2 linked regions of the Prochlorococcus marinus subsp. marinus str. CCMP1375 genome follow. The protein of the gene in region 2 binds, or shares a complex with, the protein of the main gene of each other region. Links are inferred from orthologs where the notes say so. Each region holds a gene or a part of one and is shown on either strand. Other genes may lie near its edges.

Region 1 (5,224 bases), 130 kb from region 2 along the record:
TACTTCCGGCCTTGGTTTAATAGTTGCTCTTTTCGGGGCTTCGATATGGGCTGATTTGAGACCTATTTATTGGGTTATTGAAGGAATATTTTTATTAATAGGAACGATTACTAAGTTTTTGCCTAGAAGTATTACTGGACCAATTGTGTTTCTTGTTGGCATTTCCCTCTTAATTTGGGGTCAAAGTAGAAGCTTTAAATCAATTCAGAATGCCATTGCTCCTGAAAAGGATGATGTTTTAATAGATGCTTTGCGAGCTAAAAGTAAGCTTAATAGGGGGCCGAATATTGTTGCTATTGGAGGCGGTACAGGCCTCTCCGCATTGCTTCAAGGGTTGAAAAGGTATAGCAGTCGAATAACCGCTATTGTTACTGTTGCAGATGATGGCGGTAGTAGTGGCATTTTAAGAAGAGAATTAGGTGTTCAACCTCCTGGTGACATTAGAAATTGTTTAGCAGCTTTATCTACAGAAGAATCACTTTTAACTAGGCTTTTCCAATATCGATTTTCATCAGGAACAGGTCTGGTTGGGCATAGCTTCGGCAACCTTTTCTTGTCAGCTTTGACTTCCATCACAGGGAATTTAGAAACTGCAATTACTGCTTCTAGTCGTGTTCTTGCTGTACAAGGCCAAGTTGTTCCAGCTACAAATGCTGATGTTCGTTTATGGGCTGAACTTGAAAATGGTGAACGAATTGAAGGGGAGTCAGCTATAGGTAATGTAAGGTCACCAATTATTAGAATTGGCTGTTATCCAGAGCAGCCTCCAGCATTGCCAAGCGCAATAGAAGCAATCGAAAATGCCGAGTTAATTGTTCTTGGGCCTGGGAGTTTGTATACATCTCTTTTACCTAATTTACTTGTACCTGAGATTGTTGAAGCAATTCAAAGGAGTAAGGCTCCAAAGCTATATATATGTAATCTAATGACGCAACCTGGTGAGACTGATGGACTCGACTTGGCAGGGCATATCAGAGCAATTGAGGCTCAGTTAGCAAGTTTTGGTGTTACAAGGAGAATCTTTAATTCGATTCTTGCACAAAAAGAATTACCACCATCTGCTTTGCTTGAATATTATCTTTCTAGAGGAGCTGAGCCTGTTATATGTGATTGGAATAGGCTTAGATCTCAAGGTTATAGATTATTCAAAGCATCATTACAGGAATCAAAAATAATATCTAAGTCTGTTTTAAGGCATGATCCTAGGAAACTATCTTTAGCAGTGATGCGCTTTTATAAAAAGTATAAAAGAGATGCGTAATTAATATGCATCTTGCATTTCATAAAAGTCTGGTTGTATATAGTCTTTCCTTAATGGCCACCCTTTCCAATCTTCTGGCATCAATAACCTTTTAGGATGAGGATGATCAACAAAATTTACTCCAAACATGTCATAAGTTTCTCTCTCTTGCCAATCAGAACCTCGGAATATCTTATAAAGTGAAGGGACTTTTAGATCCCCATCTCTATTTAAAAATACTTTCACCCTAACCTCTCTTGGCTTATCACTATCCTTATAATTTTCTATTGCAATTAAATGGTAAAAACAGACAATGTTTAAACCTGGGCCCTCATCATATCCACCTTGACATTCTAGATAATTAAAGCCATTATTTTTTAAACTCACAATAATATCTAAAAGAAATTCGGGCTTTACACTAATGATTTCAATCCCTATATGGTCAACTTCGTTGACAGTATGTTCCAACCCTTCTTTGCACAATAATTCACTGATTGGTCCTCTTTGAGGCTCTAAGACTTCCTGATTAGTTTCTTCTGTTATTTTTTTATCTAATTCTTCATTCATAATTAATTCAACTCTTTAGTTGTGGTTTCAATTGATTCAGACTTTGTGGGAAGTGATATATCATCCCCTGCTTTTAAAGCTGCTTTTTGAGTCTTTGCATTTAAGTAAGATCCATTTACTAATGGATTAATCCTTTTCATTTTATGAGTGATTGTGAAATAACGGTGTGTTTGAGTTATTTTTTTTCTTTCAAGAAAAGATTCATTTCCTACTTTTTTACGGAGTTTGATAACTGCATCAAAAATTGCTTCTGGCCTAGGTGGACATCCAGGTAAATAAAGGTCTACTGGAATTAATTTATCAACTCCTCTAACAGCAGTAGTTGAGTCAGCACTAAACATTCCCCCTGTAATAGTGCAAGCGCCCATTGCAATAACATATTTAGGATCTGGCATTTGCTCGTAAAGCCTTACTAATGCAGGTGCCATTTTCATAGTTACAGTCCCAGCCACAATTAAAAGATCAGCTTGTCTTGGGGAACTTCTAGGGACTAATCCGAATCGATCAAAATCAAATCTAGAACCAATTAGAGCAGCAAATTCAATGAAACAACATGCAGTTCCATATAACAGAGGCCATAGGCTGCTTAACCTTGCCCAATTATGGAGATCATCCAAGCTAGTGAGAATAATATTTTCACTTAAATCGGATGTAACCGCTGGAGCAGCAACAGGACCACATGTTCCTGAACGAATGTCTTTTACAGCTTCTATTGAAGGAATGTTATTCAATGAATCAGCTCCATTCAAGTGCTCCTTTTCTCCAAGCATATGCTAGTGCAACTATCAAAATTGAAATAAAAATGAGTGCTTCTATAAATGCTAATAAGCCAAGTTTATGAAATGCAACTGCCCATGGATAAAGAAATACTGTTTCAACATCAAAAATAACGAAAACTAGGGCAAACATGTAATAGCGAATATTAAATTGAATCCAAGCCCCTCCAATGGGTTCCATCCCAGATTCATAGGTAAGTTCTCTTTCACCAGGCTGACTTTTTGGAGAAATTAGCTTGTTTGTTACTAACGCTAGAGCAGGAACAGCTGCTGATATTAAAAGGAAACCAAGAAATGCATCGTAGCCTGGGAGAGTAAACATTGGGCATTAAATACTTGATTATTAGTTTGGCACTCACTTAAGGTCACTTTCCTCGATAGAGTTGGGTTGTGTGAGACTGCAAACGGTGAGCGATGAACTAAAACCTGCATTAGATCAGACAGAAGCCAATAAAATTGGCCAAAGTCCTATTAATGCAGAGAAAACCTCAGATCATGAAGTTACTGATCTCAAAGAGGATCTTAGCCTCAATCGATTTGAATGCACAGATTGTGGGTATGTTTATGATCCTAAGGAAGGGCTGAAGAAATATAAAATTTCACCAGGCACCTCTTTCTTGGACATTGATCAGACAAAGTTTCGATGCCCAGTTTGTAGATCAAAATATTCTGCTTACAAAGATATAGGCGCTAAATTTAAACCTAGTGATGGTTTCGAAGAGAACGTTGTTTATGGCTTTGGCTTTAACACTCTTCCTCCAGGTCAAAAGAATGTCCTTATTTTTGGTGGTTTAGCTTTTGCTGCTGCTTGTTTCTTATCCCTTTATTCACTGCATTAAGGCTCCTATGAATCGTTTAATTAAATTTTCCTTTAACTTGATTCTGATTTTCGTACTTGGGCTAGGCCTAAGTGGTTGCGTAACAACAACAAGAATCCCCGTCCAATCAAGTAGTCCTTGGGAAGAGATTGAATTAGCCAATGATGACAATCCTCTTGATATTGCATTCGTGGATGACAATCATGGCTTCTTAGTTGGAGCAAACAGACTAATTCTTGAAACAACTGATGGAGGATCTACTTGGGAAGAAAGAGATTTGGATATTCCTGCTGAAGAAAATTTTAGATTGATGAGCATTGATTTTAAAGAAGATGAAGGCTGGATCGTGGGACAACCTAATTTGGTTTTACATAGTGAAGATGCTGGGAAAAATTGGACAAGGCTATCTCTAGGAAGTCAGTTGCCTGGAAATCCTTATTTGATTACTACCCTTGATACATCTTCTGCTGAATTAGCTACCACTGCTGGGGCTGTATATCGGACGACTGATGGAGGCAAGAATTGGGAAGGAAGGGTTGCCGAAGCTTCCGGAGGAGTACGTGATTTACGCCGAAAAGAAGATGGAACTTATGTCAGCGTTAGTAGCTTGGGAAATTTCTTTGTCACTTTAGATAAAACAGATCAAGCTTGGCAGTCTCATCAAAGAGCTAGTAGTAAAAGAGTTCAAACTTTAGGGTTTAAACCTGATGGTCAATTGTGGATGCTTTCTCGTGGAGCTGAGATTCGACTAAATGATGCTTCCGGAGACTATGAAAGTTGGTCTAAGCCGATTATTCCTTTAGTTAATGGGTATAACTATATGGATATGGCTTGGGATCCTGAAGGAAATATTTGGGCAGGAGGAGGAAATGGGACACTTTTAGTGAGCAAAGATGATGGAAATAGTTGGGAAAAAGATCCAATTGGTTACGCAACACCAACAAACTTTATTCGCATATTTTTCCTCAAGAATCCTAATGGCAATCCTCCTAAAGGCTTTGTATTAGGGGAAAGAGGGCATGTTTTGCGATGGGTTGGATATTCATAATTAGGTGCCCAATGCACAACGCTCTGTAACCATGCTGATACACCTGCCCTAACTTTAGATACACCCTTGTTAGTATCTAGCAGCTAATACCGCGTGAGGCTATGGCTGCCGGCTCTACCGGGGAACGCCCGTTTTTTGAGATCATCACCAGTGTTCGTTATTGGATCATCCATGCCGTAACACTGCCCGCGATTTTTATCGCTGGATTTTTATTTGTGTCTACAGGCCTTGCCTATGACGCATTTGGAACTCCTAGACCAGACACCTATTTTCAGGCTTCTGAAACTAAGGCTCCAGTAGTGTCACAACGCTTTGAATCCAAGGCTCAACTTGACCTGCGCCTGAAATAACCAATGACAAACTCTTCTTCTCCCTTACAGGCTGTCGAAGTCCGCACCTACCCCATTTTTACGGTGCGTTGGCTTGCAGTACATGCATTGGCAATCCCAACAGTATTTTTCTTGGGTGCTATTGCAGCAATGCAGTTCATCCGTCGTTGATTTACGACTTATCCATCTAGCTATGCAAGTTAATCCAAATCCAAACAAGCTTTCGGTTGAGCTGAACCGAACAAGCCTTTATTTAGGGCTTTTGCTTGTTTTTGTCCTCGGGATTTTGTTCTCAAGCTATTTCTTTAATTAAATTCTTCTTCAATCATGAGCTCTAAATTAAAGGGACCTGATGGCCGTCTCCCAGATAGACTCCCAGATGGTCGACCAGCTGTTTCGTGGGAACGTCGTTGGACTGAAGGGCAGTTACCTTTGTGGTTAGTCGC
Region 2 (5,074 bases):
TTGCTTTTGTTGTCTATAATATTGCCTGCTCTTTCACCAAGCTTCTCCTCTTCTGTAAGAAATACATCTCTTCTAGCTAATACTATTGCACCTATCATTGCCATTAACAAAAGTACAGAGGCTAATTCGAAAGGTAGTAGATAATCAGTAAATAAATGCTCGCCAATACGTTCTGTCGCTTCCTCTCCTATAGCTTGGGGACCTGGTGTTGCCCACTTTGTAGTTAAATTTACTCTAAACAAAAGAGCAAGAAGGCCAGCACAAACACATCCAGAGAAAAATCTTCTTATTTGCAATCCTGCTATAGGCTTTAGCTCTTCTCGCTTATTGACTAACATTATTGCGAAAAGAATGAGCACATTTACAGCACCTACATAAACCAATACTTGTGCTGCTGCAACAAAGCTTGCATTTAATAGAAGGTATAAACCTGCAACTGACATAAATACGCCACCAAGTAAAAAAGCTGAATACACAATATTCTCTATTAATACAACTCCTAGGCTTCCACTAATAATTACACTTGCAAGAATAAGAAAGCATATTTGCTCTGTACTATTCGCTATATTCATTTTGAATCTTTCTCTACTTTTAAAGAGTTAATATTAATATCTAAGTTATTATCTTCGCTTTTATTTGATTCTTTATTTTTCATCCAATCCATTATTTCGATTGGTAACTTACCTGCTCGTGAGCTATCTTTTGGCAATTCGTGTGGGTCCATAACTCCTTCTGGGAGATATCCAAGCTCTCTTAACGGCATTACTGATGGATCTGAAGTAACACTTGTTGGAAGTCTCCCTAAAGCTACATTGTCAAAATTAAGACTATGCCTATCAAATGCAGCGAGTTCATATTCTTCTGTCATAGATAGACAATTAGTTGGGCAATACTCCACACAATTTCCACAAAAAATACATACCCCAAAATCAATAGAGTAATTGCGAAGCTCTTTCTTTTTTGTTTCTTTATTCATTACCCAATCAACTACAGGAAGATTAATTGGGCACACTCTTACGCATACTTCGCAGGCTATGCATTTGTCGAATTCATAATGAATCCTTCCTCTATATCTTTCTGAAGGAATTAATTTTTCATATGGATATTGGACAGTTATAGGTCTTCTACGCATATGGTCAAAAGTTACTGCTAAGCCTTGTAATAGGTATTTGCCTGCACTTACTGCATCTTTACTGTAGTCAGCTATTTTTTGAAAAAAGGTACCCATTGGTGTGTTATCTAATTACTTGGTAAACCTAATGGTCAAATCTTACAGGGGTTTTGAGAGAAATAAGCGCCTTTATTTTTAAAAATGTAAATTGTCTTCAATTGCTAATTCCTTAAATTGATCTTATCCACCAAAGGCAAAAGGGAAGACTAGTTTTAATGCAGCTGTAAATAGCAAATTGACTAGTGAAATTGGCAATAAGAATTTCCAGCCTAGATCTAGTAATTGATCAATTCGCACTCTAGGAGTTGTCCATCTAAGTAATATTGCTAAGAAAACTAAAAGATATGTCTTAAATACTGTCATTACTATTCCTAATGAAGCAGTAATGATTTGAATGACAGGCGAATTGATTGATTGATGCAGAGTATTAGCTATTAATTCAACTGGTATGGGAAAACCCCAACCTCCTAAATAAAGAACTGAGACTAATAATGATGATAAAACTAGGTTAATGTAGCTTCCTAAATAAAATAACGCGAATTTCATACCTGCATATTCAGTTTGATATCCAGCTACTAATTCTTCTTCTGCTTCAGGAAGATCAAAAGGCAATCTTTCGCATTCTGCTAGAGCACATATCCAAAAAATTAAAAAGCCTACTGGTTGTCTCCATATATTCCAGCTCAAGAAACCAAGAGTATTTTGTTGATTAACAATGTCAATAGTGCTTAGCGAGTTACTCATCATCACGATTGCTAGAACTGCTAAAGCAAGTGGGATTTCATAACTTATTGATTGTGCTGCAGCTCTTAATCCGCCTAGAAGTGAATACTTGTTATTTGATGCATATCCACTCATCAATAGTCCAATAGGCTGAATACTACTTAATGCAATCCATAAAAAAATTCCTATGCCGACATTACTAATAAGTAAGTTTTGGCCAAAAGGAATAATTAACCAAGAAAGTATTACTGGAATTAAGACTAAAACTGGCCCAAGAGTGAAGAGCAGGTTATCAGCCTTGTCAGGAATAATGTCTTCCTTGACCAATAATTTCAAGCCATCCGCCATTGGTTGAAGAATGCCTAAAGCTCCTGCATACTCTGGCCCAATTCTTTGTTGAGCTGCCGCTGAGATTTTTCTTTCGAGCCATACGGTTACAAGTACCCCTATTAACGCCGCAGTTAACACTAAAAGCATTGGTAATGGCAACCAAAGCAAATGAGAAATGGTTGAAGATAAGCCCATATCTTGCAGAAGATGGTTGAAACTCACTTCAAGATCCAAGCCTGTATTCACTTCAGCAACTAAAACTGTTTTAAGAGTAGTGAACATTGAGGTTAATTAGGTAATTTTAATTTACTCGTATTAGTTTTTATTCCGTTCTTCTAATGCGCACCAAGCTCTGGTTTTCTTGCCAGTGTAAATTTGTGTTGGTCTGAAAATACGATTAGCACTTAGTTGTTCACGCCAATGGGCTAGCCAGCCAGCCACGCGCGAAATGGCAAAAATTGGAGTAAATAAATCTCTTGGGATTCCTAACTTTCGATATACCAGACCTGAGTAAAAGTCAACATTTGGATATATACCTCTTGGCCCTAGTAATGGAGAGGCTTCTTCTTCCACTGATCTAGCTACGTCATACATTTCATCTTTCCCAAATCTTGCAAATAGGTCTTCTGCAAATCCTTGCAAAAGTGTCGCTCTAGGATCTTTGACTTTATATTCCCTATGCCCAAAACCCATTATTTTGCTTTTCTGATCAATTGCTTGTTTTAAATAATTCCTAGCATTTTCAGGTGCGCCAATCTCTTCAAGCATTGCAATTACATCCTCATTTGCACCACCATGCAAAGGCCCAGCAAGGGTGCCAACAGCTGAAGCAACAACTGCATAGGGGTCAGTCAAAGTGCTTGCTGTAACTCGGGCACTAAATGTACTTGCATTTAAACTGTGTTCTGCATGAAGTATTAAGCATCTATCGAATACTCTGGCTGCGAGGGGGTCAGGTTCCCTTTCAGTCAACATATAAAGAAAGTTCGCTGAATAAGGTAAATCGTCTCGAGGTTGTATGGGATCTTGTCCTTTTCTGATCAGCTGAAAAGCTGCAACCATTGTTGGGATTTTTGCAATTAGCCTTACTACTGCATCGTAAATATATTGAGGGTTGTCAATGGCTCTTCTTGAATAAAATAGGCCTAGCGATGCAGCGCTTGATTGCAGGGCATCCATAGGATGGCCAGTCGCAGGGAAGCACTTCATCATGTCTCGAACTCTGAAGCTCAGTCTGCGATGCATTTGTATTGCATCTTCGAATTCCCTTAGTTGCTTTGAGCTTGGGAGATCTCCCCAGATGAGAAGATAAGTGGTTTCTAAAAAGCTGCTTTTAGCCGCTAACTCCGCAATTGAATAACCCCTATATTTCAGCTCTCCTTTAAGGCCATTAATGTCACAGATAGCTGATTGTGTAACGGGTACACCTTCGAGACCAGGCTTTAAAACCATGTTGCAGGGATCATTTTGATTGTCTATAGCCTTTTGCTCCAACTCGTGCTATTCATAAACATAACCGCAAAAGCAGTTCATTAATTCTGCGCATAATTTAAGTCAAGAACAATCTCCTAATCAATAGACAGCATTCCACGAACCTTTAATATTGAGTCTTCTGCTTCTTCTTCCCCAAGGGCTAAATTTAATCTGTTTATATTTGGGAGTGATGATTTGCTTGCAACTGTTTTTAGCAGTTGCCAAGGTTTCCAATGGTTCAATATTTTTTGAGAGGACCTTTGTCCAAGAGATAATTGTTGTTTGACAGTTATAAAATTATTGAATTCTGAGTTTTTTAATATATTACTTCTTTCTACTATTGATTTGGAATTATTTTCTTTGTCAAGCGAAGACAATGTATTAGTCCATAATAGTTTATTGGAATCTTTAGATAAAATTATCCCTATTTTAGGAGATAAAATATAACCATCTCCCCTTTTAATTGTCTCTAGCTTATTCCAGACTGTAATGTCTTTATCTTTGATATTAAGTGTTGATTTAACAAAATTTTGACTGATAAGAATTTGATCAACTATTGGAATTAGAGAAAAGTCTAGTGATTTTATTAACCATCCACTTTCTTTGTTAATTAAGACTAATTGCCCTTTACTTAATTCGATTAAGTTTGTAGCTATAGGAGATTCTAGATTAATAAGATATTGTCGTAATGCTTTTCCAATCAATAGAGAGTAAATATCAGAACTATTGTCATTTAAGATCTGTTGAGTATTATTTATTATTGCAATATCATTAGAATTATAGATCTCTTCTCCGAATAAATTTATTTCATTTTTATTCACAATCTCTTTTGATTCTAATTGTTCTTTGAATTTAAACTTGCTATCTATGTAAATATTTTTTCCTTTAGGAATAATTGAAGCTACAAACCCATTTAAATCTACTTTTTGAGCAATATTTTGAGGAACTTCTAAGAATGATTCCAATGCATCAGGTGATGCTATTATTAAAGCAATACCATTTTTAAGATTTTTTATTAGATCTTTTTTCTGATAATCACCTAGTTGGTTTTTAGTTGAATCTATAGACACATCTATTGCTTCTTGTAATATTTTCTTGTTAGAAGATATTAAAATTAAATTATTATTAAGCATAGCCATTGAGAGTTTTCTTCCTTCTATTTCTGATCCTGCAGCTTTCTCGTATAGAATTTCTTGACCTTGGTAAGACTCGTGCTCTATTTCAGCACCATTTATATTTTGATTTTCCCAATATTCATTTAAGAAGTTACTTGATTCATTAATATTTATTCCTTCAAATATTAAAATCCAACCTTTATTGATTCTATTTTCTTTAGAGTTGAAAATAGAAAAGCTAAAATCATTACTGACCCACTCT

Evidence for each region. Proteins that work in one complex are often made in the same cells at the same time.
Region 1: the proteins of nuoH (region 2) and nuoB are in contact, whole or in part, in a crystal structure (PDB 6Y11), measured with the Thermus thermophilus proteins. The link is inferred for Prochlorococcus marinus subsp. marinus str. CCMP1375 from one-to-one orthologs. Residues at the interface, in WP_096411122.1 of Thermus thermophilus: Arg36, Val44, Arg45, Met46, Gly47, Pro48, Asn49, Arg50, Val51, Leu57, Gln58, Ala61, Asp62, Ile64, Lys65, Ile67, Phe68, Lys69, Glu70, Ile72, Val74, Glu223, Ala224, Glu225, His233, Thr234, Glu235, Tyr236, Ser237, Trp241; in WP_096411117.1 of Thermus thermophilus: Arg16, Glu17, Gly18, Leu24, Leu27, Val28, Trp30, Gly31, Arg32, Asn34, Ser35, Trp37, Thr54, Asp55, Ala56, Asp59, Ala61, Arg62, Phe63, Gly64, Glu66, Val67, Phe68, Arg69, Ala70, Ser71, Arg73, Gln74, Ala75, Asp76.

Annotation. Positions count from the first base shown.
Region 1 is NC_005042.1:314,038-319,261, forward strand. What follows is about bases 675-3,624. They hold nuoB (NADH-quinone oxidoreductase subunit NuoB), read right to left. Parts: upstream 2,539-3,624; coding sequence 1,810-2,538; downstream 675-1,809. Other genes in these bases: PRO_RS01630 (gluconeogenesis factor YvcK family protein), read left to right, coding at 675-1,261; PRO_RS01635 (NAD(P)H-quinone oxidoreductase subunit J), read right to left, coding at 1,262-1,807; PRO_RS01645 (NAD(P)H-quinone oxidoreductase subunit 3), read right to left, coding at 2,543-2,905; PRO_RS01650 (rubredoxin), read left to right, coding at 2,991-3,422; PRO_RS01655 (photosynthesis system II assembly factor Ycf48), read left to right, coding at 3,430-3,624. In the rest of the region: more of PRO_RS01630, read left to right, coding at 1-674; more of PRO_RS01655, read left to right, coding at 3,625-4,449; psbE (cytochrome b559 subunit alpha), read left to right, coding at 4,551-4,799; psbF (cytochrome b559 subunit beta), read left to right, coding at 4,803-4,949; PRO_RS01670 (photosystem II reaction center protein L), read left to right, coding at 4,972-5,091; PRO_RS01675 (photosystem II reaction center protein J), read left to right, coding at 5,106-5,224. UniProt on the Escherichia coli protein: NDH-1 shuttles electrons from NADH, via FMN and iron-sulfur (Fe-S) centers, to quinones in the respiratory chain. The immediate electron acceptor for the enzyme in this species is ubiquinone.
Region 2 is NC_005042.1:180,251-185,324, forward strand. Bases 412-3,211 are described here. They hold nuoH (NADH-quinone oxidoreductase subunit NuoH), read right to left. Parts: upstream 2,471-3,211; coding sequence 1,352-2,470; downstream 412-1,351. Other genes in these bases: PRO_RS00915 (NADH-quinone oxidoreductase subunit J), read right to left, coding at 412-572; ndhI (NAD(P)H-quinone oxidoreductase subunit I), read right to left, coding at 569-1,228; PRO_RS00930 (citrate synthase), read right to left, coding at 2,540-3,211. In the rest of the region: more of PRO_RS00915, read right to left, coding at 1-411; more of PRO_RS00930, read right to left, coding at 3,212-3,676; PRO_RS00935 (DUF3352 domain-containing protein), read right to left, coding at 3,793-5,074. UniProt on the Escherichia coli protein: NDH-1 shuttles electrons from NADH, via FMN and iron-sulfur (Fe-S) centers, to quinones in the respiratory chain. The immediate electron acceptor for the enzyme in this species is believed to be ubiquinone.